One region of the Lysinibacillus sp. NPDC097162 genome, then DNA from elsewhere that is predicted to be linked to it. Evidence: riboswitches for the same ligand, from Rfam matches in the RefSeq annotation. Region 1 holds a riboswitch; the other holds the start of a gene.
The links. A riboswitch is a leader RNA that binds a small molecule or an ion and turns the genes downstream of it on or off. The one in region 1 is predicted to bind thiamine pyrophosphate.
Positions count from the first base shown of each region.

Region 1 (16,653 bases):
GTCGATAACTCAATAGGTATATGCAAGATTAACGTTAGCAGCCAAATAACGAAAAAAACTGCAAGCCATTCTGCTACTGAAGTAATTATTAATTGAAGAGATACTTTTATTGATAAAGAACTACCTTTTTTATAACGAATAAGGTGCATCCCAATAAAGGCTGGAACATATAAGCTGACAAGAATTACGGCAATTGAAAGCCACCGAGTTTCTTTTAGTAATGGGAAGTCCCAAAAGAATACATACATTAGCCAGGCTAACAAAGAGATTCCTGTTAAATAAAAAAGAGTAACGGAGGCAATGTTCTTCAACAATCCTTCTCGATCCTCTTTATATTTTGAATAAAAATAATTTCGTAGAAAAACGCCTACTAAACCACCAAAGCCAATGAGGTTAGAAAATGTATTGACGATAAATGAATTGTTCAGCAAAGTGCGCTTGTTCATTTTGATTCCTAGTAGTTTAGCTAAAATGACATCGTAAAAAATCATCGGAGTAATCGCACAAAATGCGATGAAAAAAATCAATAACAGTTCCCATATTTGTAATTGACTAACTTCATTCCGAAGTAAATTAACATCTACGCCTCTTAGCGATTGCTGAATTTCATAAATAGCTATCGCTAACAGTATGACTGGAAATAAAATTTTCAGAAACCGCATTAATGGTTCTTTCCTTATTTTGAACATGTGCTAAACCTACTCCCCAAGCTTTCTTAAAAGTTTAAAATTCGAACAAACTTCTTAATACCCTTTTAGGGATTATGCATATTAAATATAACTGCCGTTGATTTCGGATGCAGGCGGATGTTTTCGCACAGCACAACGTGAAATTGTTTGAGTGCCTGGCACCCATTTATTCTTTCATCGCTTTTTTCACAAAACGATTTATATCTACATCTGCACCTATAAGAAGCATAATATCCCCTAGTAAGATTTTGTCACTCGCTTGTGGGGAAACAATAATATCCGATCCTCGCTTTATCCCTACAATGTTAATGCCATATTTTGCTCGAATATCTAAATCCATAATCGAGTAGCCTGCAATGGCATCATTTGCTTTTAGCTCCATGATTGAGTGTTCATCTGAAAGCTCTAAATAATCGAGTACCGTATTAGACAGCATATTATTGGCAATACGAATACCCATATCACGCTCAGGATGCACAACAAAATCTGCCCCAATTTTTCTTAACACTTTTTCATGATAATCATTTTGAGCCTTTACTGTAATTTGCTGAACACCTATTTCTTTTAAAATAATTGTCGTTAAAATACTAGCCTGAATATCTTCGCCTATCGCGACAATAACATGTTCAAAATTACGAATGCCTAATGAATTTAATACCGATTCATCTGTTGAATCTGCAATAACGGCCTGAGTAGCAATCGCAGCAAATTCATCCACCCGTTCAGATGAATGATCTATCGCCATAACTTGCGCTCCTTGACTCATTAGTTCACGAACAATGCTTCCCCCAAAACGTCCAAGTCCAATGACAGCAAATTCTTTTTTCATCATTAAAAATCCCTCCGAAAACTACAATTACTTTATTTTAACTTATATTTACTCATATGTATCGTCAAAACAGGATACGATTCCCCATTTTATATATTCTATCTATAACTTTCGACATTCTATCATACAACTACTAATTATTTACGCTTCAGCTTAACTTTTTTTGAACTTGCTCGAAAAGTCCCTCTTACCATTCGCCAGTTCCTACATACTAGAAGGTCTGTTACAGCAAGATAAAAAAAGACGAGGATTTGAACATCCTCGTCTTTCAAATATTAAAATTATGCGTTACGCATTTCATCAAGAACTCGATTTACACGCTTTTCTAGCATCTTCATGCCGCTTCCACCAGCTTGCATATGACGAAGCTGACCATCTTTATCGAAAACAAAGTACGCAGGAACGTATTGATTTTCAAATGCATCTGTTAGCTTCATTTCACTATCAACAAAAATTGGTTGCGTAATATCATGCTCTGCCGCAACAGCTTTAATTGTCTCTAAATCAGTATCTGCTTCCGAACGAGGCATATGCACAGCGATAACATTTAGTTCATCTTTATATTGATCACGGAAATTATTCACATCTGGCATAGCTTCTTTACATAAATGACAGCTAACTGACCAGAAGTGGATTAACGTTGGTTTTTCGCCAACTAGCTCTGCTTTTGTTACTTCACCATTTAACCACGTTGTTGCGCCTACAAGTTCAGGCATTTGTTCACGAAGTTTCATAAAAAAATCCTCCCTAGAAAAAAATATCCCCACAAGCGTATCGTGGGGACCCATTATTTATTTTATGCATCAATCACGTCTTGGCGTAATTGCGTCCAGATTTTTTTCGAGCACGCTCGAAAATCACCTCATAAAATCTGTGACATCCGCTTCATTCAGTTGGGGTGAACCCCCACTGAATTAGCTAACATTCATCCCGTACTTATATAGGTAGTGGACTTTTGCTAAATCAAATTAAAGTGTTGCTTGACCTGGGCGCCAGTTTGCTGGGCAAAGACCACCAGTTTGTAAAGCTTGTAGTACACGTAAAGTTTCATCTACATCACGGCCAATGTTATTATCAAATACTGTTTGATATTTTAGTTCGCCTTCTGGATTAATAATAAATAAGCCACGTAGTGCGATACCTTCTTCTTCAATTAAAACACCATATTCTTTCGAAATAGCATGGTTAGTATCTGCTGCTAATGGATATTTTAAATCGCCAAGCCCGTTTTGAGTGCGATCTGTGTTAATCCAAGCTAAGTGTGTGTGGATTGTATCAGTTGATACACCGATTACTTCTGCATCTAAGTCTTCAAACTCGTCATAACGATCGCTCATTGCAGTAATTTCTGTTGGACATACAAAAGTGAAGTCCATTGGGTAGAAGAATAATACAGTCCATTTGTCTTGTGCTTTAATTTCTTCTAAAGATACTTTACCAAAAGATTTGTCTGCAAGTACTGCTTCCATTGTGAAATCTGGGGCTTGTTTACCTACCATGCGTTCTGCCATTATAAATCCCTCCGAATAATATGTAGTTTTATATTCTATTCGCACATGCGAACCGTCTTCTACGATAGCAAAGAAAGCACAGTTTTTCAACGAAGTTCACTTCGCCACGCTAATCGTCGCATATGCATTGACAAATATTTGTCAAATACCCAAAAAATAATTATGTCTACAAATTAGTTATTTGCTAATTTCCGCAAATTTATTCTGGAAAAATCCAAAAATATGCACGAAAATTTATATGCATTTTTTCTATAAATTTCTTGTACTTTTTTTCATCTAAAACGATTGCAAATTTTTTATTATTATGTATAATAGTAATGTTTTTAGTAAACTAAAAGTTTCGTTAAAGTAAACTTCATTTTCTAAAAGTTTATGATTGCTAAACTTCTTCTAGGAGGGAAAGGATGCAAATTGGAGGAAAAATTAAAGCACTTCGTTTGAAAAAAGGTCTTACCCAAGAAGAGCTTGGAGAACGTACTGATTTAAGTAAAGGCTATATTTCACAACTGGAGCGAGATTTGAATTCGCCTTCTATTGAAACGCTTTTTTCATTATTAGAAGTTTTAGGATCGACGCCTAAGGAATTTTTTGATGATGATGCACCAGAACAAAAAGTTGTCTACACTGAGGAAGATCAATCGACCTATACAGATGAAGAAAAAAAATATGAAATTCAATGGCTCATTCCTACTTCAAATGAGAAAGAAATGGAGCCCATCTTTTTGACACTTGCTGCTGATGGAGAATTTAAACAATTCGAACCATCTCTATCAGAAACGTTTATTTATATTGTCAAAGGGCGTATTCGTCTCGTTTTAGGGAATGAACAATATATAGCTAGTGAAGGTAATGCGCTCTATTTTGACGCATCCGATCATCATCAAATTTTTAATGCACATGACGATGAGACAAAAATTTTACTCGTCGCAACTGATTCTTATTTATAGCTTAAGGAGGCGCTTCAATGACAACAAATTCAATTATCCGCTTTGAAAATGTTTCAAAATCATATAGTGACGGTACAGTCGTCCTACAAAATATTAACTTAGAGCTTGAAAAAGGTAAGTTTTATACGTTACTTGGTCCTTCTGGTTGCGGTAAAACAACTATTTTACGTATTATAGCTGGTTTCACAGAACCTACTACAGGTGATGTATTCTTCCACGATAAAAAAATTAATACTGTTCCAGCAAATGAACGCCAAGTTAACACAGTATTTCAAGATTATGCGTTATTTCCACATTTAAACGTTTTTGAAAACGTGGCATTTGGACTACGCATTAAAAAGCTTCCTGAAAGCAACATTAAAGAACGTGTGTCAGAAGCGCTTAAATTTGTCAATTTAGCAGGTTACGGCAATCGTGAAATTTCTGAAATGTCAGGTGGGCAACGTCAACGAGTGGCAATCGCTCGTGCCATTGTGAATGATCCAGAGGTAATTTTACTTGATGAGCCTCTTTCTGCACTAGACTTAAAACTTCGTACTGAAATGCAGTATGAACTACGTGAATTACAACAAAGACTTGGTAAAACTTTTGTATTTGTTACACATGACCAAGAGGAAGCTCTAGCCATGAGTGATGAAATATTCGTACTGAGTGAAGGTCAAATTCAACAATCAGGTACGCCAGTAGATATTTATGATGAACCAATTAACCGTTTTGTTGCCGACTTTATCGGAGAATCAAACATTGTTAACGGTGTTATGATAGAAGATTTTACAGTTGAATTTGCTGGTAAAGTGTTTGAGTGTGTTGACCAAGGGATGAAACCAAATGAGAAAATCGATATTGTCATACGGCCAGAGGATTTAGAAATTACAACAGTCGACAAAGGAAAATTAATTGTTAAGGTAGATACACAATTATTCCGTGGTGTACATTATGAGCTTTCCACATATGACAAGGCAGGTAATGAGTGGCTTGTACATTCATTGAAAAAAGCTGAAGTAGGGGCAGAAATAGGATTAGACTTTGATCCAGAAGCCATTCATGTAATGCGCTTAAATGAAACTGAGGAAGAGTTCGATAAACGTCTAGAATCCTATGGAGATGACGAAGATGCAAACTAAAACTTCGAAATCAGCGTTATTTCCATATGTTTTATGGATTGCACTTTTTGTTATTGCGCCGATTGCTCTCGTTGTTTACTACTCCCTACTAGATTTACATGGCAATTTTACGCTTAATAACTACAAAGCATTTTTCTCTTCTGTCTATTTAAAAATGACACTTAGTTCGTTTTGGTATGCGTTTTTAATAACATTCTTTACACTGCTTATTTCATACCCAACAGCTTATTTTTTAACAAAAACAAAGCACAAGCAGCTATGGCTGTTGCTCATTATTATTCCGTCTTGGATTAATTTATTGTTAAAAACATACGCATTTATAGGGATTTTTGGTTTATATGGTCCGATTAACGCAGCGATTGAAGTATTCGGCTTTGATCCGAAGCAAATGCTATTCACAGATATTAGCTTTGTCTTTGTATCTGTTTATATTTTTATACCATTTATGATTTTACCAATTTTCAACTCATTGGATCGTCTAAATCCAACGCTTATATACGCAGCCCGCGACCTAGGTGCATCTGCTTTTACAACGTTCCGTCGCGTCGTATTACCATTGACGATGGATGGCGTTAAATCAGGGATTCAAGTTGTATTTATTCCAGCTTTATCACTATTCATGATTACTCGCTTAATTGCAGGGAATCGTGTCATTACTCTGGGTACAGCAATTGAACAGCAATTCCTTGTGACGCAAAACTGGGGCATGGGTTCAACGATTGCCGTATTTTTAATTTTATTCATGGTGATTATTATGCTTATTACAGGTCAAAAGGATAAAGGAGGTCGCGTACGATGAGCAAACTCTCAACATCTGCAAAAGTGTATTTAGCGATTGTTTTTATCGTCCTGTATGCACCTATACTTTACTTAGTCTTTTACTCATTCAATAGTGGGGATTCCATGACTAACTTCCAATCCTTTACATTGGACCATTACAAGGCAGTTTTCGAGGATTCAAGACTACTCGTTATTTTAATTAATACGGTAATTGTTGCACTGCTTTCAGCCCTTATCTCGACAATTATTGGCACATTAGGAGCAATTGGTATTGTTACGGTAAAAGATTCGAAAATGCGCAATACCCTACTTTCTTTAAATAATGTGTTAATCGTTAGTCCAGATGTTATTATCGGCGCAAGCTTTTTAATATTATTTACAATGGTTGGCATTAAACTAGGCTTTGCTTCGGTATTATTAGCCCATGTAGCGTTTAGTGTTCCTATTGTAGTACTTATGGTTTTACCGAAATTGCTAGAGATGAATAAGTCGTTAATTGATGCAGCTTTAGATCTTGGCGCTTCAAAAAAAGATGTCATGATGCGCGTTATTTTACCGTATATCCAGCCTGGTATTTTTGCAGGTTTCTTTCTCGCTTTAACTTATTCATTGGATGACTTTGCCGTAACATTTTTCGTAACAGGAAATGGCTTTAGTACATTATCTGTTGAAATTTACTCGATGGCTCGTGCAGGTATTTCTTTAACGGTTAACGCAATTTCTGGTTTAGTATTCTTCGTAACTATATTAGTTGTAGTCGGCTATTATTTCTTTACTAGCCGTACAAGTAAAAGAACGGGGGGACAACAATGAAATCTTTAATTCAAGCTACTATCGCTATTCTTGTCGTTTCCGCCCTTTTAATGTACGCTGCTGACGCAATGAGTGCGAACGGTGGTAAAAGTGGTAAAGATACATTAACGATTTTTAACTGGGGAGAATATATCGACCCTGATTTGCTAAAGCAATTCGAAAAAGAAACGGGTATCCATGTTATTTACGAAACATTTGACTCCAATGAGGCAATGATGACGAAAATTAAACAAGGTGGTACGGCTTACGATATTGCAGTGCCATCTGAATATATGATTGAAAAAATGAAGGAAGAAAACTTACTACTTCCGTTAGATAAAACGAAAATACCTAATTTTAAAAATATCGATCCGTATTTTCTCGATTTACCATTTGATGATAACAATGAATACTCTGTTCCTTATTTCTGGGGCACAGTAGGTATTGTCTATAATCCAGATTTGGTCGGTGACTTAGATTTCTCTTCTTGGGAAGATTTATGGGACCCATCGTTAAAACGTAAAGTCTTTTTAGTAGATGGTGCACGTGAAGTTATTGGCATGGGCTTAAATAGTCTTGGTCATTCCCTTAACTCGTTAGATGACCATGAGTTACGTCAGGCTACAAATAAACTAATTACACTCGCACCAAACGTTAAAGCAATCATCGGTGATGAAATTACACCTTTAATGATTAATAACGAAGCGGCTGTCGCTCTCACATGGTCTGGTCAAGCAGCAGATATGTTATTTGAAAATGAAGACTTAGACTTTGCTGTTCCAGAAGAAGGCTCAAACTTATGGTTTGACAATATGGTTATCCCGAAAACTTCAAAAAATGTTGATGGTGCACATGCTTTTATTAACTTTATGTTGAAAGCGGAATCTGGTGCGCAAAACGCTGATTATGTAGGCTATTCTACACCTAATATTGCAGCGATGAACTTAATGGATAAAGAAGTTGTAACTGATGAGCGCTTCTACCCTTCCGAGGAGCAACGCAAAAAATTAGAAGTATATAAAAACCTTGGTCCAGAATATTTAGGCAAATACAATGAATTGTTTTTAGAATTTAAAATGAGTATTCGATAAATACTAAAGAGAAAAAACAATATTTTTCTCTCTCAAAGAGTCGACAAAAGGCATCAAAAGTTTAAATACTTGGTGTCTTTTGTCATTTTTTCTTTTGATAGTTCTAATAGAGAATTTCACTTCCGATATGTTCAGTTAATTGGAGCGGAGGGCGGCGACTCCTGCGGGAACGCACAACACGTAAGACGCAACAGGCTGCGCGCCAGCGAGGGTTGCGGCTTACAGTATACCCGTGGAAAGCGACCGCCCGTAGCGGAAATCAACGGTATTATTCATAGGAAAAAACAATATCTCTGTTCCAATCACCAGGTCATTCATCTACGACTATAATCCAATAGCCAAGCAATATTTCTTTATGATAGACTGGAGTAATGTTTCAATAGAAAAAAGGGGGGTATTCGATGACCCAGCAGAAGTCTAACAAGGCGGCTTTGTATATTTTAATGTTTAATATGTTTATCGCAATGGGGAGTATCGGAATTATTATTCCTGTTATGCCAAAGTACTTACATATATTTGGTGCAGCAGGACAAGTTCTTGGCATGTTAATTGCAACGTTCGCCTTTGCACAATTCATTTTTTCTCCAATTGCTGGGAATCTTTCGGATCGATATGGTCGAAAAAATTTGATTATTTTTGGTCTGATTGTAACTGGTATTGGGCAAATTTCGTTCGGGCTATCTACAGACGTATGGATGCTTTTTGTTGCTCGATTCTTAGGAGGTTTAGGTTCTGCCTTTGTAGCACCTCCAATTATGGCGTTTGTAGCAGATATCACAACGTATGAAGAACGAGGTAAAGGAATGGGCATGTTAGGTGCCGCTATGTCTCTTGGTTTTATGATTGGACCAGGTATTGGTGGATTCCTATCTAAAGTTAGTTTGCATTTCCCATTTTTCATGGCTGGAGGAGCTGCTATTATTGCCTCTATCCTTTCATTGTTGTTATTACCTTCTACAAAACCAAGTGCAGCTCAGAAAGCACAAAAGCAAGACAATCTCGTAAGACAGATGGCACGTTCAGTCCAAATGCCATACTTTGTTATGTTGGTAATTATGCTAGTGTTCTCGTTCGGCATCGCCAATTTCCAAACGACATTATCATTATTTGTGACAGACAAATTTAACTACACACCTACCGATATTGCGATCATTTTAACTGTCGGTGGCGCATTTGGTGTTGTTGTGCAAATGTTCATCATAACACCACTCTTTAAACGCTTTGGGGAAATGAAAGTTGTATTAGTCAATTTATTTATTGCTGCTGTAGCTATTTTCCTAATATTATTTGTTTCTGGCTTCGCACTTATTTTAGTTGTCGCAACGATTTTCTCAACGGCAACAACACTTATTCGCCCAGCCGTCAACACACTGATTTCTAAACTTGCTGGTAATGAACAAGGTTTAGCCGCTGGACTTACCAATGCCTATATGAGTCTTGGAAATATGATTGGTCCTGCACTTGCGGGTCTTTTATTCGATTGGAATATGAACAGCCCGTATATATTTGGGGCAATTATTTTAATGACATGCTTCTTACTAGCGCTTATTTGGACATTGAAAAAGGCGCCGCATCTTATGCAGCCTGATGCAAATTAGTCTATTGACAATTATTTGTAATATGGTACATTTATTATCGAAAAATTAAATCGTTTAATACCACTAGGGGAGTCTTTACAAGGCTGAGACGTATATGCTCATATACGGACCCTTTGAACCTGATCTAGTTCACACTAGCGGAGGGAAGTGGCGACGCTTGCTTTCGTGTAATGTAAAATGCAAGGCCGCTTCCTTTCGTGACAAGGAAGCGGCTTTTTTGTATTCATTAGACAGTGCTATCGGCGATTTTGCGAGGTCTACCGGCGATTTGTCCGGTTTTATCGGCGATTTCGGAAGTTCTATCGGCGATTTCTCACATTTTACCGGCGGTTCACTGGGTTCTATCGGCGATTCATCGCACAAAACTAAAAGGAGTATCTATCATGTCTATTCGAAAACTAACTACGATGGCTTTATTAGTAGCTATTGCAGTAGCAGGCTCTATTTTTGTCTCCATTCCAACTGGCATTGCACGTGCTTATCCTGTACAACATGCGATCAACGTCATCTGTGCCATTCTATTAGGTCCTATGCCTTCCATCGTCGTTGCTATAGTTACATCATTAATTCGTATCTTAACAGGCACAGGCTCTCTTTTAGCGATTCCTGGTAGCGTCATCGGTGCTGCATGTGCAGCCTTTGCTTATAAATACAGTCGCAACAACTGGCTAGCTGGTATTGGTGAAGTATTTGGCACTGGTATCCTTGCCTCATTAGTCGCTGTACCATATGCGCAGTTATTAATGGGAACGTCCGTAGGAGCATTATTTTTTATGCCTGCATTTTTTACATCTAGTTTAATTGGGGCATTTCTTGGTATTATGATTGCTAGCAGTCTAAAGAAAAACGCATCGCATATTCTTATTACGAAGTAGCTATGTTTATAAAAAAAACGATAGCACACGCTTTTAGCAATGTGCTATCGTTTTTTTAATTAAGAGCGTTTTTTCATCCCTTTTAATAACTGTGCAACGTTTGTGTCTTCCGACTGTACAGTTGCTTCTTCTACAGACTTTTCTTTTTGTTTATGCCTTGTTATGAAGCTCCAGCCAAAGCGTCGAATCGTAATATCTACGAAGAATAATAGCATCCCCGTTAATAATAACCATGTTGCAATATTTTGGCGCTCTGCTCCTTTGTTAGTGAACTTACGGAACACATCTTGTGGTTCTTTCAAGACAGAGCCACCTGTTTGCTTCGTTAGTTGCTCGACAAGTGTTTCATTCACAGGACGTAATTCATATTCTGCACTGTACGGTACGCTTAGTCCAGCCTGATAAATCGCCTGTTCTTCGTCAGCAATACGGAAAAAAATCAACCCTGGTTTAGCTTGGACAACTGCACGTACTTGCGAAGCAGAAATCGTTTCAAGCTGCAAATCAAGCTCCTCGCCAGATTCATCAACAGCGACAATATCTAAAAAGGCAGCTTCATTTGTCGGGTCCGTAATGATAAATGAGCCATCTGTATCAAGACGTACATCATAGGCTACATCATTATAACTTGGTAGCATTTGCGAAATAATTGTTTGCCAAAATGATCCCCATCCTTGCCATCTTGCCCAGTCACCAGCCCATTTCCCTGTCGAATCTGATGTGAAAGCGAAAGTTTTACCAAGTCCATATTGCCATTGAGCCAATACAGGGTCTTCCTTCTCGCTTTCGGCAATCACAGCAGCTCCCTGCTTCGCTGTCGTACCAATATATGCATTCATTTGTGGCACACCATTTGCAAAGAGTGCATTCCATCCAGCTGCATTATAAATTGTAGGGTAAAATGGATTGTCTTCTATATAAGTACGGGAAATCATGGCTGTCTCACGTGATAAAATTGAAGGAATTGTTTGTTCATCAATGACATCATAGAAACGACCACTACCCATTTCACTTAATGACTGTAGTAAGTTGCCATCTGCATCTTGTCCAATCGCCACTGTAGAAAGTGTAATCCCTTGTTCCTTACCATTTTCAATTAAATCCTCATAATTGCCTGATTGCGACTGTCCATCAGTTAATAAAATAATATGCTTCCTCTGCAATTTTAAATCTGCCAAACTATCATATGCCGCTGCAAGTGAACTATATATTTCCGTACCACCACCTGGAGTTACCGATAAAATCGTATCGACTGCTTCCTCTTTATTACCAAGCGGTCCAGTTTCAATGATTTCCCAAGGTCGATCATCAAAGGCAATAAACCCAAGCGTATCCTCATCGCGTAACATTTCAACTGATCGTGCGGCCGCTTCTTTCGCTAGCTCTAATTTTGAGCCATACATACTTCCTGAACGGTCAAGTACGATGACAAGTCCTAGCGATGGCAATTGCTCTTTACCCTTTATCTCCATCTCAACAGGTAATAATGTTTCAATCGGCGTTTTAAAATAGCCACCCAAGCCGAAGCTATTTTCACCGCCGACCATTGTAAAGCCAACACCAAAGTTTTTGACTGCCTGCTCAATAACGCCCATCTTCGCTTCACCGACTAAGTGTCCAGGTACATTATCAAAAATAATAGCGTTATATTGCAAATAGCTAGAAAGTTCATTTGGTAAGCTTGCTGCATCTATCACATTATAGGAGATTGAATTCGCCCCTAGCGCTGCAGCAATTGGTGATGTCGTATCGTAGCCATTAACAATGAGTAAATGTGGCTCACTTTGCACCATTGTAATACTTGTTAATTTATTATTTTCAAAAATAGCATCTTGTCCAACTTGCACGTGTGCCTCATATTTTACAAGCCCCTCTGCAGTTGCCGTATGTTTATATGTGAAAACATTTGAACCTTGTGCAAGTTCTACAGACTCGCGATGAATGAGTTTGTCATTTTCGTACAGTAATAGTTCACCTTGTCCTGCAGCTGTAGCATTTACTTCCGTAACAAGCTGCTGCTGTTCACCTACGTAAGCTACTTGTGGTGTAACAAAGCTTTTTAGCGACACATCATTCGTCACACTTTGATGAAATGGAACGACATCTACACTAATATTGGAGCCCTTTAGCTTCGTTGCAAAATCTAGCGCGCTCCCTTGTGTCTCATTGGCATCAGTTAGTAAAACAAGTCTTGTTGCCTTTTTAGGATCGACAATACCTGTAGCAAGTTGAAGACTTTGCTCAATATTCGTTTGGTCTGTTCCTTTGACTTCAGTAAATTTGGGAACTTCCTTTAATGATTTCGATAAAATCGCTTCTGTTTGGAGAGTTGATGAAAAAGAGTAAATCCCTGCAAGTTGTTCATCCTTTTTCGATTTCAAACTTTCCTCTATAAAACTAGTCATTTCCGCTTCTGTGTTATTCATCGAAGCAGAACGGTCAACTAAATATAATACTTGCTCGTCCTTTACTGGTAATAAAATATAGGGCGCTGCGAGTGCAAAGACCAAACAACCGATTGCTATTACACGAATGCTCATTACAACAAGATGACTTTTTTTCAGGCGCATACGCTCTTGCCAATAAGTCCACCCAAAGTACATAAACAATGGCACTAATAACAATAAGGCTAATGGCGTATCAATTCGTAAATCCACGACGTCGTTGCACCTCCCACTCTGCTACAAGCAAACATAAAATAATGAGTATTAACCAAGGGACAAATGAAGCCTTTGATACTTCTTCTTTGCCATTTTGCTGAAGCTCTCCAAGCGTATAGCTCGTCCCTTCTTCTATCACACGTTCAGGTGCCTGTAGTTGCACGATAAGACGTTTTTCTTCACTACTTGAGCGAGCCGTGTAAATACCTGGCTGCATCGGTGCAGTTAATAAACCGTTAGTAATTGACGATAAAAATTCATCGTCCTGAGAATAGACACTCCAATCTCCTTGTGCTAACGCAACTGAACGTTGCTCATTTGGTGCGAAAATGCCAAGAGATCCTACTGATTCAGATAATTGTTGTTCCGCGCTCCATAAAAATAACGGGAATGAAGGATATAATGGCCAATCCGTATCTGCAATATCAGCTAGAACGATAATATCCCCTTGTGGTGATCGTTGAATAAATGGTTTATCACCTACTGTGGCAATTGTTTTATAGCCATCAAAAGCAGGATACAGAGCACTTACATAAATATCATTTAACTCACTAAATGCAAATAAAGCATCGCTCGTTGTTTTTACCTCACCATTAATTTCCTTTTTTTCAACATCATCACGTCCAATTAATACTAACGGTCTTTGTATTTTTTGAAGTAATGACGTTTGATTTGTTACGATGGTAGCATTTTGGTTATCCGCTAGTTGTAATGACGGTACAATCTTTACATTATTATTAATAGATTGAAAGCCCTTTTGAATAAGTTGATGCATGCTTTGGTCGACAACGATATTCGCTGTTGCAGTTTGAAGCACAACCGATTGTGTATTATCCACTGCATAATCATCTTTCACATCAATGTTCGCTGTTATAGTATCCATTAAAGGTAAATCTTTAAATGTTTTAGTCGTAGCTTCATTCGCTGATAAAGATATTTGCTCGTCCATTATCACTTCACCTTGATTATTTTGAAGTGTAATTGTCAGCTCATGCTCCTGGTTGGTATCGTTTTGTAGTTGCACTAACGCCATCGTAGATTTACCGTCTGTCGTTGCCGCAAAGCGTGTAATTGCAACATTTGTTAATCCCTTTTCAGCACCATATACGAGCCATTTCACTGAATCTTTCTCCATTGGCAATTGTTTTTTATCGAGTGAATCTGTAAAGACGTAAATCGATGTTTGCGTATCACCAACAAATGCTTGTGCAACGTCAAGCGCCTTATTCATTTGCGCAGTTTCATACGTTACATGTAAATCTTGTATCGCTTTTTCAATATTTTTCACATTAGTTTCCTGCTGTAGTACTGCTTGTGGCGTATTGCCCGTTGTTATTAATGTGACAGGTCGTCCGTCAAGTTGCTTCACTAATGATTGCATTTCTTTTTTATGTGCATCAAATGTAGATTGCTCTTTACCGGCTAGCATTGTAGCGGACGTATCAACGATAAAAATCGTCTGCGCACCCGCAATAGTGCTTTTTTTCACATACGGATTCATCAGTGCTAGCACTAATAGGAGCAATGCTAGCAATTGCAAATAGAGCAACGCATTTTTTTGTAAATGCTTTAAATATGGAGAAACCCGAGTTTCTTGCATAATTTCAGACCAAAAAAGTGTTGAGGACACCGTTTGATCGGTATATTTTTTTCGAAAGAAATAATATAGCAGGACAATGACCGGGATGATGGCCGTCCAGCTAAAAATAATTTGACTAAAGCCCAAAACGGCTCACCTCACCTAATCCAATGTGCTTTTAATAATTGCTGAAAGATTGCATGTTGCAACCCGTCCTCCACCTTGAGTTGCAGTTTACGCACGCCAAAGCGACGGCAAATGGTTTCAAACTCTTCTTCGTGAAGGCGACGTCTTGCCTCATACGTATTTAGTACTTTTGATGACATCGTGACATTTACATCACGCCCTGTTTCACGGTCGAGTAAACGCACATCTCCTGCATAATGAGGGGATAGCTCCTCCTCAGTAACGATTTGTAAAATGCGGACATCTCCTGCAAAACGGGGTAATCTTTTCAATAACTGCTCCCATTCCTCAATAGGTTCAAGCCCATCAGTCACGATGAATAGCACAGTACTATCCTTTGGTAAAGCCTTTAATGCTCCCTGTGCAAAGCCTGCTGTATAAGTTGCTTGTTCAATTTCTGTTACAACTTGCAAAAAGGCACGACGATACATTGCACCTTTACGACGAAACGGTGGCTTCACGTCATCCTGCACATAAGCAAACGATAAACGGTCATCACGCCCAAGTACCATTAATCCAAGTGAAGCAACGATTTGCCGCGCAAACGTCCATTTTGCTTGATCGCCCATTGATTTTGTTGCATCTAATAAAATATGCACTCTCATTTCTTGCTCATCTAAAAAACGTTTAATAAAATATTTATCGGTTCTTGCATAGACGTTCCAATCTACTTGTCGCACATCATCACCTAAATGATATTCGCGGAAATCAGAGAAATCGAGGGATGCCCCGAAGCGCTGCGAACGATGCGAGCCTTTATGCTGGCCGCGCATTTTGGAGGCAGTCGCCACTTGGAAACGACTTATTTTCGCTAACCAATCTTCGGGCAATATGTTTTTTGTCATCGACTTACGCCTTGCTGTACTTTTTCTAAAATAACGTCTATCACATCATCTGCTGTTTTACCTGAAGCCTCCCCTTCATAATTCAGCAGCATTCGGTGACGTAATACGGGCTTCGCCACTGACTTAATATCCCCAACAGACACATGAAAGCGTCCACTCATTAAAGCTCTAGCTTTCGCTAACTTAATTAAGCTTTGCAAGCCACGAGGTCCACTGCCATACATAACATAGTGCCTTACTTCATCGATAGTATCTGCGCTTTCAGGGTGTGTTGCCACAACAAGATCTGCTGCAAACTCAAGCATCTCATCAGCAATCATCACTTCCTTAACCATTTGCTGCGCCATAATTAGTCCATCTGTATCCAAAACTTTTTGTAAGCTTACTTCCTGCGCACCTGTTGTCCGCTTCATAATTTCCATAAGCTCACTTTTCTCTGGATATGGAACGAGAATTTTACAAAGGAAACGGTCCATTTGCGCCTCAGGCAACGGATATGTACCTTCCATTTCAATTGGGTTTTGTGTAGCTAGGACAAAAAATGGTTTTGCCATTTTCTTCGTATCCCCTAAAATCGTAACCGTTTTTTCCCCCATTGCTTCAAGCAAGGCACTTTGCGTTTTTGGTGTTGCACGGTTAATTTCATCTGCCAATACCATTTGACTAAAAATTGGCCCTGGCTGGAATGCAAACTGCTGTCTGCCATCTGCTGTGCGCTCAATCATGCTTGTTCCTGTAATATCAGCAGGCATTAAATCCGGCGTGAATTGAATACGTGAAAAAGATAAATCGAGCACTTCAGAGATTGTACGAATGAGCATCGTTTTCCCTAATCCAGGAAGCCCTTCTAACAGCGCATGACCGTCTGCAAGGACTGCATATAATGTGTAATCAATTGCTTCTTCTTGTCCAACAATAAAACGATGAATTTCATCTTTTACTTGTTGTAATTTCGTACCCATTTCGACATACTGTTGTTCTGTAAATGCCATGTTTTCTCCTCCTACTGCTGCTCAATAGTCGTGAAATATGATTGCACGACTTGTTGTAAATCCTTCGGCAATTGTAAACGCTCTGAGCTTTCTAAATAGCTGTCTTTATATGAGCCAATTACTTCTTCATACGGTCGGATAGAACCTTTCGTAAT
Region 1 covers NZ_JBIWDT010000005.1:23,213-39,865, forward strand. Annotated here, with positions in the region: gene mprF (bifunctional lysylphosphatidylglycerol flippase/synthetase MprF) at 1-689, opposite strand, end outside; gene ACIQXW_RS18435 (potassium channel family protein) at 856-1,518, opposite strand; gene ACIQXW_RS18440 (TlpA family protein disulfide reductase) at 1,800-2,252, opposite strand; gene ACIQXW_RS18445 (peroxiredoxin) at 2,487-3,029, opposite strand; gene ACIQXW_RS18450 (helix-turn-helix domain-containing protein) at 3,434-3,976, shown strand; gene ACIQXW_RS18455 (ABC transporter ATP-binding protein) at 3,994-5,100, shown strand; gene ACIQXW_RS18460 (ABC transporter permease) at 5,090-5,899, shown strand; gene ACIQXW_RS18465 (ABC transporter permease) at 5,896-6,693, shown strand; gene ACIQXW_RS18470 (ABC transporter substrate-binding protein) at 6,690-7,763, shown strand; gene ACIQXW_RS18475 (MFS transporter) at 8,165-9,361, shown strand; TPP riboswitch at 9,417-9,524, shown strand; gene thiW (energy coupling factor transporter S component ThiW) at 9,745-10,236, shown strand; gene ACIQXW_RS18485 (VWA domain-containing protein) at 10,296-12,893, opposite strand; gene ACIQXW_RS18490 (vWA domain-containing protein) at 12,877-14,622, opposite strand; gene ACIQXW_RS18495 (DUF58 domain-containing protein) at 14,634-15,506, opposite strand; gene ACIQXW_RS18500 (AAA family ATPase) at 15,503-16,498, opposite strand; gene ACIQXW_RS18505 (hypothetical protein) at 16,510-16,653, opposite strand, start outside.

Region 2 (16,653 bases), on a different contig from region 1:
GAAAAGGTCAGTAGAAGCAAAACAGGAGAAAGTTTCAACCGTCAGAAACATTCAAGGCTTTATTGGCTATGCTACTTTCATTGAAAAAGCCAGAGCCAATCAACGCTTGCAACTACAACGAATCTAGGACATGAAAGATCCAAAAAGCTGTAAAGTAAAAAAGTATGCTAAGTAAATGAACTGCTTCCTAATTAGGGACAATTCAAGTAACTTAGCATACTTTTTTATTGTAGTGACAGGCACCGAAACAATTCTGAATTTTATGAGTGCCAGGCACCAAAACAATTCTGAAATGCGCGACAGCGAGGGTTGCGGCTTACACTGTGCCCGCGGAAAGCGAAGTGGATTTTTACGAAATAGAAGGTTGAAACATTGCAAGGTGCCCGTGCCGAGTGCTGTAACGAGTAACAGGCACAGAAACAATTGAGGCTTTTTCCATATAAAAGATGTTGTCTTAAAGCAAGAATATAGTTAAATGCATGATAAAATAAAATAATAGAAAAAGACAGGAGGCGCAAATACAATGAAATTATTTCATACAGCCGATTGGCATTTAGGCAAGCTTGTACAAGGGATGTATATGACTGAAGATCAACACTATATTTTACAGCAATTTATGCAAGCCATCGATAAAGAAAAACCGGATGCAATTATTGTAGCAGGAGATTTATATGATCGCTCAATGCCACCTGTAGAGGCCGTTAATTTACTGAATGATGTTTTAGCAGAAATTGTACTGGAGAAGAAAATTCCTGTGTTAGCGGTCGCTGGCAATCATGATAGTGCAGGTCGATTGAATTTTGGTAGTCGTGTAATGCGTGATAGTGGATTACATATAGTAGGTCAGTTCACAAAAGAGCATTCACCTATTGTACTAACAGACGAATTCGGTGAGGTCCATTTTCATCTTGTGCCGTTTGCAGAGCCAGCTTCAGTCCGTACTATGTTAGAAGATGATACGATTCAAACACATCAAGATGCAATGCAAAAAATTATCGCACATATCAAACAAACGATGGAAACAACAAAGCGTAATGTTTTTATTGGACATGGCTTTGTGACGAAATACGGCTATGAAGAAGAAAACACGAGTGATTCAGAGCGTCCACTATCTATCGGTGGGTCTGATTGTGTGGATGCAGCGCTATTTAAACATTTCAACTATACGGCACTGGGGCATCTCCATAAAGCCCATTTTGTATTGAATGAATCGATTCGATATGCGGGTTCTCCCTTAAAATATTCGTTGTCTGAACATTTACATGAAAAAGGCTTTTTAATTGTAGAACTAGATGCAAGTGGAAACGTAGAAGTCACTAAACAAAAACTTGTGCCAAGACGTGATCTACGAGTGGTAGAGGGCTCGATGGACGATTTATTAAAACTACCACCATGTGATGATTATGTTTTCGTACGTTTAACAGACGCCACACCAGTCGCTTCACCGATGGAGCGAATTCGTACAGTATTTCCTCATGCGATGCATATTGAACGAAAAGCGTCACGAATGCAAGAAAACCATGAAATACAAGCAATTGAAATGGAAAAAGTAGAGGATATTGATTTATTCCGAGGATTTTATGCTGATATTTTGGGTGAACAGCCTGACTCAGAAACTGAACGTTTATTTATAGAAATGCTACAGGAATTATTAGAAGAGGAACGGGAGGCAGTTCGATGAAACCACTCAAGTTAACTATTACTGCTTTCGGTCCTTACAAACATACAGAAATTATTGATTTCCAACAGCTTGGTGAATATCGGTTATTTGCTATATCAGGAAAAACAGGTGCTGGTAAAACGACTATTTTTGATTCCATTTGTTATGCACTTTATGGATCAGGAAGCGGAGAAGATCGTCAGGATACAGCGATGCTTCGAAGCGGTTTTGCTGCAGATGATGTTTACACTTCAGTGGAATTGGTTTTTGAAATGAGAGGTAAAGTTTATCAAATTGTACGTCAGCCGGGCCATATTAAAGCAAAAAATAAAAGTGTTACAGGAAAAAAAGTCGAGTTAGCAGAAATGAAGGATGGTAAATTTGACTTTAGTATTGTGGAAAAACAGCAAACAAATGAAGTGGATAAAAAGTTGCTGGAGATTATAGGACTAACAAAAGATCAATTTAGTCAAATTGTAATGTTGCCACAAGGAGAGTTTCGCAAACTTTTAACTTCAGATTCAACCAATAAAGAAGTGATTTTACGTAAGATTTTTAAAACGGATCGTTTCAGTGCAATGACAAAAAAGCTAGATCTAAAAAGAAAAGAAGCAGAAAAGGATTTAGAACGTGCCCAGCAATTAAAAGAGCATTTACTTGGACAAATTGCAGGCGTTTTACCACACAGATCATCAACACTATTTACTTGTATAAGCAATAATACCGACAATATGCATCAGCTAAAAAATGCCCTTGAAGAGGAGCAATTCTTTTATAGTGCTAGTATACGAACGGAACAAATGCGCTATGAAGAAGCTTATGCAAATCATCAAAAAGAACAAGAATATTACAGTATGGCAAAGGCGCTCAATGAACAATTCGATCAACAGGCACAACGACAAGCACGTTTGCAATTGTTGATGCAACAACGAGAAAAGTATACAGCTATGGAACAGGAAATACAGTTAGCAGAGCAAGCAAATCGTCTCATTATGCTTGAACAACAGTGTGTAGATTTACGGACAGAGCAAAATCGAAAAGAACAACTTTATCAGCAAGCTACAATTAATCACCAAAATGCAGTGGAACAACTGAAGAAATCGCAACAATTGTATACAGAGGAAGAAGCAAAAGAGCCTGAGCGTCAGCAAATATTGCAACGCGAAATAGAGCTATTAGCATTAGTGCCGAAATTTGAGGCATTTGAAAGTAATCAGCAGCAATTAGAAATAACAGAACAGCTTGTCGAAAGTTCCAAGCGTGCAGTAGCTGATAATCTTCATATTTTAGAAAAAGAACAAATGCAAGTTCGACAATTAACAGCAACGATTGAGCAATATGAAAAACAGATGGAACCATATGCAGGCTATTTAGAACAGCTTCCATTACTGAAAGAGCAAGTAACACTTTTAGCTCAAATTGAAAAATATGAGCGAGCGATTGAAGTAGCTGAGCAAGCTGTTATTAATGCACATCAACAATACAAAGAAAGTAAGCAAGCACTGCAAACAAAAGAGCAACAATGGATTACCGGTCAGGCAAGTATATTAGCAGCTAAGTTAAAGGACGGAGATCCATGCCCAGTTTGCGGTAGCACAACACATCAACTAACACATAGAGAACCGTTAGAAGTAGTAGATGAAGCGGAGCTAGAATCTTTACGAGCGATGACCAATGCAATTGAGCGTAAATATTTGGAACAAGAGGCGACGTTAAAATCGACTAAAAAACTGCTTCAAGAGGCAATTGAACAAGTAGATGCTTATCATATTTCAGTAGCTGATCGATTAGAACTGACAACTTCTTTACACGCTATTGAACAACAAGTGACTGTTTTAAAAATAGTGAATGACCAACTGTCCGTCGCGCGAGCTAAGCTAAAAGGGCAACACGAAAAAAATGAACAGCTACAACAGAAACAATTACAATTAGAGCAACATTTTGCAGAGCAATCGAAAGAATTAATAAAACAGCAAGCGATTGTAGAAGAACAGCAAAAGCAAATACCCGAACATGTACAGTCATTACGAGCTTTAAAACAAACGATTGCAGATGTGGGATCACAAAAAATGGCGTTACAGTCAGCTTGGAACGCAATACAACAAAACTTACAAACGACTAAGGAAGCAACAAATAAAGCATCAATGGCAGAAGAACTAGCTAAAACCGCATATGAGGAATTGCTAAATAAACTGAATGACAAGCGTGAACAGTTTTTAGTAAGCATGAAAGATGTTGGTTTTGCAACGTATGAAGATTATGCTGCTGCAAAGCGTAGCGTTAGTCAAATTGATGATTTACGTAAAGCATGTCGTGATTATGCCTTACAATTACATTCCTTACAGCAACAAATGGAGGATGGAGCAAAGCATCTTGAAGGAAAAGAAAAGCAAGATCTAACAGTATTAGAAGAAAAGCTTGAGATGCTCCGTGCCACATATGAAGAAGCATTTAAAACCTTACAACAAACGCAAAGCTATGCAAAGGCATGTGCAGACTTTATTGTTAAAGTAGAGGAAACGGCAAAGGAAATCCGTGTCCTTGAAAAAGAAGCAGGTCGTGTAAAAGAGCTTTACACAGTGTTGAATGGTCAAAATCCGAAAAAACTTTCCTTTGAGCGGTATATTCAAATTAATTATTTAGATAAAATCACTGCGGCAGCAAATATTCGTTTATTCCATTTATCGAATGGACAGTTTGAACTGCGTCGTTCCGATCGGTTAGAGAAACATGCGAAGCAAAGTGGGCTTGGGTTGGATGTCTATGATGCGTATACAGATCAATTAAGAGATGTCAAAACATTATCAGGTGGGGAGAAATTTAATGCATCATTAAGTCTTGCATTAGGTATGGCCGATGTAATTCAAAGCTTCCAAGGTAATATTCGTATTGAAACAATGTTTATTGACGAGGGCTTCGGTTCATTGGATGAGGAAGCGTTAAATAAAGCGATTGATACGCTAATTGATTTACAAGACTCTGGAAGAATGATTGGTGTTATTTCACATGTAGCCGAGTTAAAGGCTGCTATGCCGGCAGTATTACACGTTGAAAAAACGTTGAGCGGACATAGTACAACACATTTTGAAGTAAAATAAGTGCCAGTCACTCAAACAATTCTGAATTCTTAGGGCACTGGGAGTAGGGTTAGACCCCAAAAAAGTGCCAGTCACTCAAACAATTTATGTATAACAAAGTAAAAACCTACGAAGCCTCCTGCGGCTTACAGATTGTTGCGCAGCAGGAAAGCGAAGTGGGTTTTTACGTTATAGGAGCCCATTGGCTATTATTTTTTGTGTGTCGTTACGTTTGGAGTTGTTCCTTTTTTTGCTGCGACCACTTTTTTGACAATCGGAATAACGATGGGCGCTAATTTTATAGCAGTTTTAACTACTTTCGATACTTTCATGAATACGACAGCTCCTTAGTACTAAATTTTAACGAATAACTCGTACAGCTTGGACAATATTCCAAATGACTATGCCTAACGAAACGAGTAAATAAATACCAAAAGATACAAACCATATGATAATAAATGTATTCCCATTAGACGAAGGATCAAACGTGTTTAATGACATAGTAGAAAATATAAAGACGATAAAGAAAATGATACCAAAGACAAACGGTATTAAATGAGAAATAAGTGCTTTGATGGAGTGTCTCTTGACATCGCTATCTTTTGACACGAAATAAACGATTAACGGAACGATAAATGGTGCAAAAAAAATACTGAGATAACTAAAGGCAGATAAAATTTTTGGATTCTCCATAGTAGTCCCTCCTTTTTAATTATTTACGCATAGAAAACTCGAAAGTTTCAAAAAAATTAATGTTGAAAAGGTTGTAATTGCAAAAGTGTTTGCGTACAATGAGGGTGTTCAACAAAAAAATTAGATGTAACGACCACAAGGGGAGCTGATGATGTCAGCTGAGACTGGGCACGTAATGCCTTTACTCTTCGAACCTGTAAGTTAACGCTTGCGTAGGGATGTGGATAGAAACCGACACTTTTACGATGTGAGGCTCTGTCCTGGCATCGTTTTTTTATGCCGGATTGACATGCATATCAAAATGATTTCTATTCCTGCTCTTGTATCCTACATCGGAACAAAGGAGAGAATAATAATATGGACAAAAAAAGATTACTCATGCTGGTGGAAATTGCAATTTTCGCAGCGGTAGGACTTGTACTCGATCAAATTTCCTTTAAAGTATGGGCACAAGGTGGCTCGGTAAGCTTAGTAATGGTACCAATCATCTTAATAGCATTTCGTTGGGGCCTCTTATCAGGACTCACAACCGGGCTATTGATTGGTGTTATGCAAACAATGTTTGGTGCTTATATTGTGCACTGGCTTCAAGGATTACTAGATTACGGGGTAGCCTTTACCGTAGTAGGTTTAGCGGCAATCGTTCGTGAACCTGTATTAAAAGCGGCAACAGCTTTAAATAAAAAGAAAATGGCCGTTTATATTGTCATTGGTACGTTGTTAGCTGGATTCCTACGTTATCTTGCGCACACATTTGCAGGTGCAGTATTCTTTGCAGAGTATGCAGGCGAGCAAAACGCATGGATTTATTCAATCATTTACAATGGAACATACATGCTTCCAGCAACAATTTTAACAGCCATTGTTGCTGTGCTATTATTTACAGCTGCGCCACAATTAATGCAGCGAAAATCTTAAACACTATAAGACTGTCCTAAAAGAGAAAATAGTATGCTAAGTGTTACTTAGTATGCTATTTTTTTTATTATCCAAGGTTTCCACGTTATTTGGTCAATATTTTTTAGCCGAAGAACTTCAAAAAAGGCCTGATTATTATTTGCATGGTACTTATGAAATAATGTTAGCATAGAATAATTAAAGCGTTTGGCGTTATGGACATATAAAGTTATGTTATATTAATGAATAGATATTAGATGAAAGGGACGTTAAAAATGATTGTAAAAACGCAAGAAGAAATTGAAGCCTTTAAAAAAATTGGTCGCATTTGTGCAGAAATTCGTGAGGCAATGAAGGAAGCTACAAAACCGGGTGTGACAACACTTGAATTAGATGAAATTGCAGGCCGCATGTTTGCTGAAGCAGGAGCTATTTCTGGTCCTAAAGGAGAATATGATTTCCCAGGATACACTTGTATTAGTGTCAATGAGGAAGTTGCCCATGGTATTCCAGGACAACGTGTTATACAAGAAGGGGATATTGTAAATATTGACGTATCCGGTTCACTAAATGGCTATTTTGCAGATACAGGTATTTCATTTGTAGTAGGGGAAGGTTACGAGGATAAAGAAAAACTTTGTCACGTAGCAAAAAGTGCCTTTGATCGCGCTATGACAAAAGTAAAAGCAGGTTCTAAATTAAACCAAATTGGGAAAGCTGTTGAGCGTGAAGCTTATGCAAATGATTTAACTGTTATTATGAATTTAACAGGTCATGGATTAGGTCGTTCATTACATGATGAGCCAAACCATATTTTAAATTATTACGATGCTTGGGATTCAACAATTATGAAAGAAGGTATGGTGCTAGCAGTTGAGCCGTTTATTTCTGCGAAAGCAGAACATATCGTTGAAGCTGGTGATGGCTGGACATTTATTACACCTGACAAATCATTAGTTGCCCAAATTGAGCATTCAATTATTGTTACAAAAGATAAACCAATCATTTTAACTTCATTAGATGAAGCATAAAATAGCCAAGTAATAAACAAGGCTAAATGAAAAACCTGCTTACCGATTTATTTTCGGTGAGCAGGTTTTTTTTTGACAAATCGGATACCAACGATTAGGACGCCACATAAAAATAGAGCCGCTGTCGTCACAAGTAATTCATCAAGTTGATTATGGAATGCAATGCCAATATAAGCCCATATAAACACGCTAGGATAAACAATATCGAAATGATAGTAGCGAATATGTAAGGCGATGGCTACACCGATTGACAGTAAAATAACTGCCCAAAGTGGGTTACTAAGTCCAAAACCATGCCATTCATAAGATGTTAGCGTAAAACTTGCATTTGTCATCATGATAAATGTAGACCAGGCAAAATAAATTGAAATGGGCAGACGGCCAGTTAAAGCATTATTTGTATGCGGATAAGTATTGTAAAGGATAAACAAGTACAATACTAAAATTACAGAACAACAGAAAAATACGATGAATAATTCATAATGCCAAAATAAGATAGAGAGCGCCTGTAAAATGCATACATTGCTAAAGAGAACAGTCTGTTTAATAGATGTCTTTTGAAAATTCATAACTAACCAATATGCGAGTAAAATGTAAATTAATATCCATATCATATAACTAATATTAATAGGTGCAAACATTACGGGAAAACGATTTGAGATTTCTAACGAAGATTGACCATTTATTTTTATGAAATAGGATGAAAAGGTTAGGATGAGTGAGACAATAAAGGTTATTGTCATTAAAATAAACTTAGGCAAGGATTCCTCTCCCTTCGTGTTAAATTGTATAGGGAAAAGACAAATAAGTATATGACTGTCACATAATATCTATTTTATTATAGCGGAAAACCCTTACAATGTATCATATGAATTTGCATTAAAAAATCTACATTTTACCATTTGAATATGCATCCAAATATTTCTTTAGTACAATAGAAATAACCAATTTGAAGGAGTGGAATTTTTATGGCTCAAAATCTTAAAAATCTTGACCTATCGATTGAACTAGATAAAAAATTATATAAAAAGAAATTAAAAGTACTTCAATACGAAATGTTAAATGCACAGCAATTTTTACTAAACAATAAAATCGGACTTATTCTAGTATTTGAAGGAATGGATGCAGCAGGTAAGGGTGGCGCCATTAAACGTCTAATTGAACGTGTAGACCCACGAGGTTACATAGTCCATCCAATTTCAGCTCCACAGCCTCACGAACTACGCTATAACTATTTGCAACGCTTTTGGAGAAAGTTACCGCAACATGGACAAATCGCTATATTCGATCGTTCTTGGTATGGAAGAGTGCTAGTAGAGCGTATTGAAGGATTTGCAAAAAAAGATGAATGGTCTCGTGCTTATGAAGAGATTAACAACTTTGAAAAGATTTTAACTGCTGGAGACTACATTATTATAAAATTTTGGTTACATGTGTCAGATGAAGAGCAGTTAAAGCGTTTTAATGAGCGAGCGCAGGATCCGTATAAATCATGGAAGTTAACGGATGAAGACTGGAGAAATCGTGAGAAAACACCTGAGTATATAGAAGCGGCAAATGAAATGTTTGCAAAAACAGATAAGAAAAATGCTCCTTGGATTTTGGTGGCAGGAGACGATAAAAAACATGCACGAGTACAAGTGTTACAAGAAACACTTGCACATATTGAACGCGAGGCACAAAAAAGAGGTCTACATCTATCGAATGTTTTAGATAAGTCCCATATAGAAGACGCTGAATCATCAAGTATTGAATTACAAATACATTCTAAAAAACAAGTAAAAACAAGTAAATAAATCGACCGATGCTGTGATAACAAGACAAGACTGTTTTAGTTGTAGCAGCATCTTTTTTTACATACAATGAATATGTATTTACATTTATCGGAAGGCTTGTGGGGGAGAAATGGTGCTTAAAATTTGGAATTTATTAAGGAAAAAGGGTGGAAATGTGGTCTCGATTCAGGGGGGAAAATGCTACGTTCGCACATTCCAAGAAAAAGATGCACAAAGCTTAATGGGTCTTGTAAGTCGAAATAAATATTTTTGGTCTACATATGAGCCGTTACAGCGTCCTGAATACTATACAGTTGATGCTCAATATAAAAAAATTCAAGAAAGTTTATATTTAATGAACTCGAAGAGGGAATATACATTTGGTATATATGAGCTAGGTACAAATAATTTAATAGGGCACATTTCGTTGTACGCTATCAAACGTTTACCGTATTCAAGTGCATTTGTTGGCTACGCAATGGATGAAATCTATGTTGGGAAAGGGATTGTTTCAGAAGCTGTAGAATTAGTTGTCCAATTTGCCTTTGAACAAATAGGATTACATCGTGTGGAGGCTTATGTATCAACTGAAAATAACGCATCTATCCGCGTCTTAGAAAAATCAGGTTTTCAACGAGAAGGTTTGTTAAGAAAATTATTGTACATCAATGGCCAATGGGTAGATCACTATATGTATGCCCGCTTAGAGCCATCATGATGAATAGGCTATAAGCTATTAAAAAGTGCAAATGTGGCAATGGTAAAAGAGATAAAGTGTTAGATTGACTACAATCAATTTAACACTTTTTTTGCAATGCCGTTGTTGTCCGCTACGGCGGGCGCTTTCCGCGGGCACACCGTAAGCCGCAACCCTCGCTACGCGCGGATCGTTGCGTCTTACGTTTTGTGCGTTCCCGCAGGAGTCGCCACCTCCGCTACCAACAACTAGTGCTCACTCTTTATAAAATTTTAAAGTATTGTCCCACCCACATTTTTTAGATGTTCATTTCGCATCGAACAGTCATTTAACAGCTTCAAATGTTATGACTTGATTTCGATTTGTTGGGTCTTGCTGATAGCAATAGTCTGCTGAAATAACGATATCTCTAAATCCAATTTGCATTAGAAGCCTTTTAAATTCATTGATTCCATACCATTTCAAAGTAAAAATTTCAAATTCGCTTTCGATACATTTACCATCTTTCCATTTATCGTAGCGATGATGCGAAGTAGTTGTTTGATTAATATAATTTACTTCAGATTGTGTTACTTGTAATGTAATTAATTCGCCTTGATTGTTTGTAAACGTTCGATAGTGTGAGCTACCTTCACTAAAATCAGGTTGCAAAAATAAATCTACAATTAATCGCCCATTTGATTCTAGATGATGGTGAAAATTAGTTAGTATTTGAAAAGCCTTGTCATCGTCTTCAATTAATAAAAATGTTCCTGCTGGGATAATAATTGCTTCATATTGTTGTTCTGACTGAAAGGTCTCCATATTGGCTAGAAAGATGTTTGCTTCTTTATTTGCCATCTTTAAATTGTCTCGGCAGTACGCTAACATTTCTTCGGAAAGATCGAAACCTTCAATTGCCAATCCTTGCTCAAGTAATGGAATTAAAATACGACCCGTTCCAACAGCTGGCTCTAATATTTTTCCTTTCACATGTGAAAGTCTTTGGCTATAGTATTCAACATCACCAAACGAACTGCCAATTGGTTTATCAATATTATAAACTTCTGCTGAAATAGAATGATAAGTTTGCATATGTTCCTCCAACTAAATTATTATTTTTTCTATTTATAGTATTATTATACATAATTTAGTTAATTATTTTTTAAAAAACACAAGAAATATCATATAAAAGATATGGATGCTACTTATAATTTTATTTGGGGGGTGAAATAAATGGATGAACAAATACAATTTATGATTGAGTGGATTGAAGGTAAATTAAAAAATCAATTTTCATTAAATGAGCTTTCTAATTTCATGGGATACTCCCCGTACTATTGCTCTTTTAAATTCCACCAAGTAACAGGTATTAGTATTCGACGGTATATTCATCTTAGAAGGTTGTATTTATCTACAGAAGATTTGGCGAAAAACAGAAAGATAATTGACATCGCCTTTGAGTACGATTATTCCTCGCAGGAAGCATATAGCAGAGCTTTTAAAACTGTTTTTGGTATAAGTCCGAAAGAATATCAACTTAGCAAGTTGCCTGTTCAGTCAATTGTTAAACTCACTATGAATAAAGACGGGGAATGGTATGGAATGAATATCAATCAAAAAGTTGAGGTAGAGCGGTTACAAAATACGAAAAGCGAATTATTTGAGAGGGACGTACTTAACATTTTGAACGGACAAATGATGTATGAGGAATTTAAGGATAATAGACTAATGGGGGATTCCGATTACGCTCCTTTTAATGAAGCTATGTGTGTAAACGCCACTACTAAACAAGTTTTTAATAAAGCGTTTATAAACAAACGAGCTGACGGACATCGTGATTCTGTAGAGAATTATATGCAGAAGGTAATTGCACCATTAGAGAGTCTTTTTCACAAAGAGTATAAATGTATCGTTTTATGGTTTGGTGAAGACATGTTTTGTCAAATGAACCTTCTTACTATACTGTCTTATCTTGAACAGTCAGGCTATGAGGGGAAAGTGTTCTTAAATAGTTTCAGGGAGGATGAGTTTAAAGTTAATCAAACTGAACTTTCATTAGGACATTATGATGCTGTATACAACGAAGTATTGGTCAACCACAATAAGCCGACTAACGAAGTACTACCCGTAATGTATCAGGCAATCAACATATACTTAGATATGCTAAACGAAGATAATGCAGTAGTAAAATTTATTGCTAAAAATAAAGACATGCCAACAACAGAATTATTGAAGCAATTATTTGCTCTATTTCCGACAGTAGGCTATGGTGATACACAATACGTAGAGCTTATAAATAAAATTAAATAGGACAAAAAAAATGTGTCTATCATTCGATCTTTCGATACGATAGACACATTTTTTTATTGAATGATTGTTTGCCAATAGAATAGTGAGCTACAAAAAGCTCAGTTAATTTTGTATATTATTTGCTACCATCGTCGATTAAATCAAGTCGACCAGTATTCGGATCAATTACTAAACCATGAACAGGTACAGTTTGTACCATTAGGGGGTGATTACGAATCGTATCAACGCTTTTCTTAACGCTAGTCGCTACGTCGCCGAAACCACGTAAAAAGTCTTTTAAATCAATACCCGAGTATTCCATCATCTTAATAGTTTCTGGTTTAATACCTCGGTTAACCATTTTGCTAAGCATTGCATCTGGATCAACTGCGCTCATACCACAGTCATAATGTCCAACTACATACACCTCATCAGCTTGTAGTTCATAAACAGCAACAAGTAAACTACGCATTACTGCACCAAATGGGTGACTTACTAAAGCACCAGCACTTTTTACAATTTTTACGTCGCCGTTTCTTAAGTTCATCGCTTTTGGTAATAGTTCTACAAGGCGAGTGTCCATACAAGATAAAACAACGATACGCTTGTCTGGGTACTTAGTTGTAATAAAAGGCTCATATTTTTTTTCTTGAACGAAATCTTCATTAAACTTTAAAATATCATTTAACATTGTCATGAAATTTTGCTCCCTTCCCTACAGAAATATTTTAGAGCAAAAAAGTAAATATGCAAATAATAATAACAATATTCATGCAATTTTATGAAAAAAAAAAGAAGTTTGCATAGTTAATTAGCGAACTATAAGGCATTTTTATATATGCAAAAAAACAGCTACGTAAAGTAGCTGTTTTTAATATGATTAAAATTTTTCTTTTGGTTGTGGGTCTATAGTTACTGAAGATTTAGTATCTAAACCAACTTGTAGGTAGTGGATGAAGAATCCTGTAGAAATTAATAATACGGCTGAAAAGCCAAGTACAGTTGTGATGAACATAATAAAAGCTCCTCTCTACTTAAATAATCTACTATAAGAACTATACTAATTATACAATAGGTTGCTAGGAAAATGTAAGGATAATTTATGACATCCATAAGATACCTAGCCTAGAATAATATTAATAAGACTGACTATTTTCTTAAAAGGCCCAGTTACCATTGCGGAAAATCGGTTCAATTTGACCATCAGCTGCAATGCCATCAATATCCATATTTGCTGAGCCAATCATAAAGTCAACATGCGTTAAACTTTGATTCAGACCATGTTTTAGTAGTTCCTCTGAAGACATTTCTTTGCCGCCATCAATACAAAATGCATAGGCATTACCTATTGCTAGATGGTTAGAAGCATTTTCATCGAATAATGTATTGTAAAATAATAACCCTGATTGCGAGATAGGTGATTGATGTGGAACAAGTGCTATTTCCCCAAGGTAATGAGCACCTTCGTCTGTCGCTACAAGCGACGCTAAAATTTCTTGCCCCTGTTCAGCCTGTATATCGACAATACGGCCATCTTTAAAAGTTAATTTAAAGTTATCAATTATATTTCCGCCATAGCTTAAAGGCTTCGTACTTAATACATAGCCATTAGCACCTGTCTTTAGCGGTGCTGTGAAAACTTCCTCAGTTGGCATATTCGCCATAAATGTCTGTCCTTGTGTATTGACACTACTACCACCTGTCCATACATGTTTTTCTGGTAATTCAATCGTTAAATCTGTTCCTGGAGCTGTATAGCGAAGGGATTTATATTGTTTCCCATTTAAGTAGTCAGCTTTGTTATGTAGCTGTAAATCGTGTGCTTCCCATGCACTTACAGGATATTCTTGGTCTGTGCGTGTTGCTGCAAAAATTGCTTCCCATAATGCATCAACTTGTTGTTCTTCTGGTAGATGTGGAAATACTTTAGCTGCCCAAGGTTTAGAAGGAGCAGCGATAACTGTCCAGCTAAATTTGTCTGCCTGCATCATATTATAATAATTTACAAGTGCTTTACCTGAGGCTTTTTGGAAAGTCATAATTTTTTCGTGATCTATATCCTTTAAAAGATCAGGATTTTGTGAAACGATACTTAAAAAGGCAGCACCTTGCTCAGCTAGCCATTCACGTTCTTGAATTTTCCATGGTGGGAAGAAATCAAATGAGTCTTTTGGAGCTTTTTCATAGCGTGTACGAACAAGTCTATCATCCGATAAATCGACAAAAACCTGTTTTGCACCATTTTCATAGGCAATTTTAGTAATTATTTCTGCTAATTTTAAGTTATCCGTCGAACAACTCATATAAAGGTATTGATTTTTCTGGATATTTACACCTATTTTCACAGCTAATTCGGCATATCTTAGTAATTTTGTGTTAAATGATAATAACAAATTCTTAACCCCTCTCCATTAAAGACAATTTAGTGTATTATTCTTAATTCAATATAATCAAATATGGTCGAAATGTGAATAAAAAGCATTTATTTCATCGAAAAATTAGTGAAATACATTTATACTATATAATATCTTTATTTAAAATATGGAAAATTGGACGAAAATAAGTAAGATAGAAGATTTGGAGGTTCGAGAATGGATTTATCGTCAGTAGTAGGGGTAATTTTAGCGTTTATCGCCCTGTTAACAGGGATGGTGTTAAAAGGTGTAAATTTAAGTGCCTTTTATAACCCAGCGGCTATTTTAATTATCATCTTCGGTACAATATCTGCTGTAACAATTGCCTTCCCAATGAAGGAATTAAAGCGGGTGCCAAAGCTGTTTAAAATTCTTTTTAAAGAAACAAAACTAGCGGATGATATTGAAATCATTAAGATGTTTTCACAATGGGCCGATTTAGCTCGACGTGAAGGTTTGTTAGCGTTAGAAAGTAAGGCTTCAGAAATTGAAGATCCATTTTTGAAAAACGGTCTTACATTAGCAATTGATGGTCAAAACGCAGATTATATTCGTGACGTATTAACGGAAGAAGTAGAGGCGATGGAAGACCGACATACAAGTGGCGCAGCCATTTTTACACAAGCAGGTACATATGCCCCGACATTAGGGGTACTCGGTGCGGTAGTAGGCTTAATCGCAGCGTTAGCAGATATGAACGATATTGATAAGTTAGGACATGCCATTTCAGCTGCTTTCATGGCAACATTATTAGGTATCTTTACAGGTTACGTATTATGGCATCCATTTGCTAACAAGTTAAAACGTAAATCAGCAGTTGAAGTGAAGCAAAAACGTATGATGATTGAAGGAATCCTTTCTGTATTAGAAGGAGAAGCTCCACGTGTAATTGAACAAAAATTATCTTCTTATTTAACGATGGAAGAGCGTCGTCAAATTTCGGGTGAAAGCGGGGCGGGCGGCCTTGGCAAAGAAAGCTAAGAAAAAGAAGCATGAAGAGCATGTTGATGAGTCTTGGTTAGTACCGTATGCAGATATTTTAACGTTATTACTAGCGTTATTTATCGTACTTTTTGCATCCAGTTCAGTTGACCAAGAAAAGTTAGATCGTATGTCAGCAGTATTTAATCAGGTTTTTGATGGTGGTACGAGCTTTTTAGAACAGCCATCGCCAATGCCAACGCCTGATGCAAATAATGACCAAACACCGCAACAGCCACAGCAAAACTCAGCGTATTTAAAGGATCAACAGGAGTTAGCTGAAATTAAAGATAGTGTAGATAATTTTATCGCAGTAAATGAGATGGAAGGTCAGTTCGCAACTGAAATGACTGATGAGGGATTGCTAGTAACAATTCGAGATAGCATCTTGTTTGACCCAGGGAGAGCAACTATTAAGCCTGAGTATAATGCAATAGCTAAGGAACTTGCAGGCGTATTAGTATCCGATCCTGCTCGTAGTATTGTCATTACTGGTCATACAGATAACGTGCCTCAAACAGGTCCTGAATTTGCTTCAAACTGGGAATTATCGGTTATGCGTGCAGTGAACTTCTTGAAAATTTTAGTGGATAGTAACTCAAATCTTGATCCGGTTTATTTTAGTGCAAAAGGATATGGTGAGTATAAAGCCATTGCACCAAATAATACGGCTGAAGGTCGCGCAAAAAATCGTCGTGTGGAAGTGTTAATTCAACCACTTGTTGCCGAAGACGGTTCTGTAGCGAAAAACACTCAGTAATAAAAGAAATGCTATTAGCAATAGACTCGTCGTCCTTGCTAATAGCTTTTTTAGTGCGCTGAACATTTATTTACGTAAAGATCCTAATTCGGCAACGATAGCCTGCATTTCACTCGGGCTAAATGTATCACGTTTCATAACCATTTCGTACAGATAGACTAAATCTTCATAATTTGCTTCATCAAAATTCTCAGATTTCATAGCATCTACATTTACCATGCGGAGCTTATCTTTCATTTGGTCGACCATATAAATAACGTTTTCTTTTGACGGTACTGATAAATCCATTCAATTAAACCTACCTTTCATAATCCTAGCCAATATCATTTCATTGAATAAAAAAAATGTCAATACTGTAATTGGGCGTTGCTTTAAAAATGCACTGTTATTGGGTAGA
Region 2 covers NZ_JBIWDT010000008.1:46,225-62,877, reverse strand. Annotated here, with positions in the region: gene ACIQXW_RS21965 (SGNH/GDSL hydrolase family protein) at 1-127, shown strand, start outside; gene ACIQXW_RS21960 (exonuclease SbcCD subunit D) at 524-1,681, shown strand; gene ACIQXW_RS21955 (AAA family ATPase) at 1,678-4,758, shown strand; gene ACIQXW_RS21950 (hypothetical protein) at 4,947-5,069, opposite strand; gene ACIQXW_RS21945 (magnetosome magnetite crystal formation protein family) at 5,098-5,430, opposite strand; TPP riboswitch at 5,559-5,666, shown strand; gene thiT (energy-coupled thiamine transporter ThiT) at 5,788-6,348, shown strand; gene map (type I methionyl aminopeptidase) at 6,603-7,358, shown strand; gene ACIQXW_RS21930 (hypothetical protein) at 7,406-8,119, opposite strand; gene ACIQXW_RS21925 (polyphosphate kinase 2 family protein) at 8,327-9,154, shown strand; gene ACIQXW_RS21920 (GNAT family N-acetyltransferase) at 9,264-9,851, shown strand; gene ACIQXW_RS21915 (class I SAM-dependent methyltransferase) at 10,155-10,904, opposite strand; gene ACIQXW_RS21910 (helix-turn-helix domain-containing protein) at 11,046-12,122, shown strand; gene ACIQXW_RS21905 (beta-class carbonic anhydrase) at 12,238-12,798, opposite strand; gene ACIQXW_RS21900 (hypothetical protein) at 12,982-13,116, opposite strand; gene ACIQXW_RS21895 (aminopeptidase) at 13,259-14,494, opposite strand; gene motA (flagellar motor stator protein MotA) at 14,693-15,496, shown strand; gene motB (flagellar motor protein MotB) at 15,480-16,256, shown strand; gene ACIQXW_RS21880 (DUF1128 domain-containing protein) at 16,323-16,544, opposite strand.
Region 2: it holds a riboswitch for thiamine pyrophosphate, as region 1 does, so the genes downstream of both, thiT (energy-coupled thiamine transporter ThiT) here and thiW (energy coupling factor transporter S component ThiW) in region 1, are expected to answer to the same signal.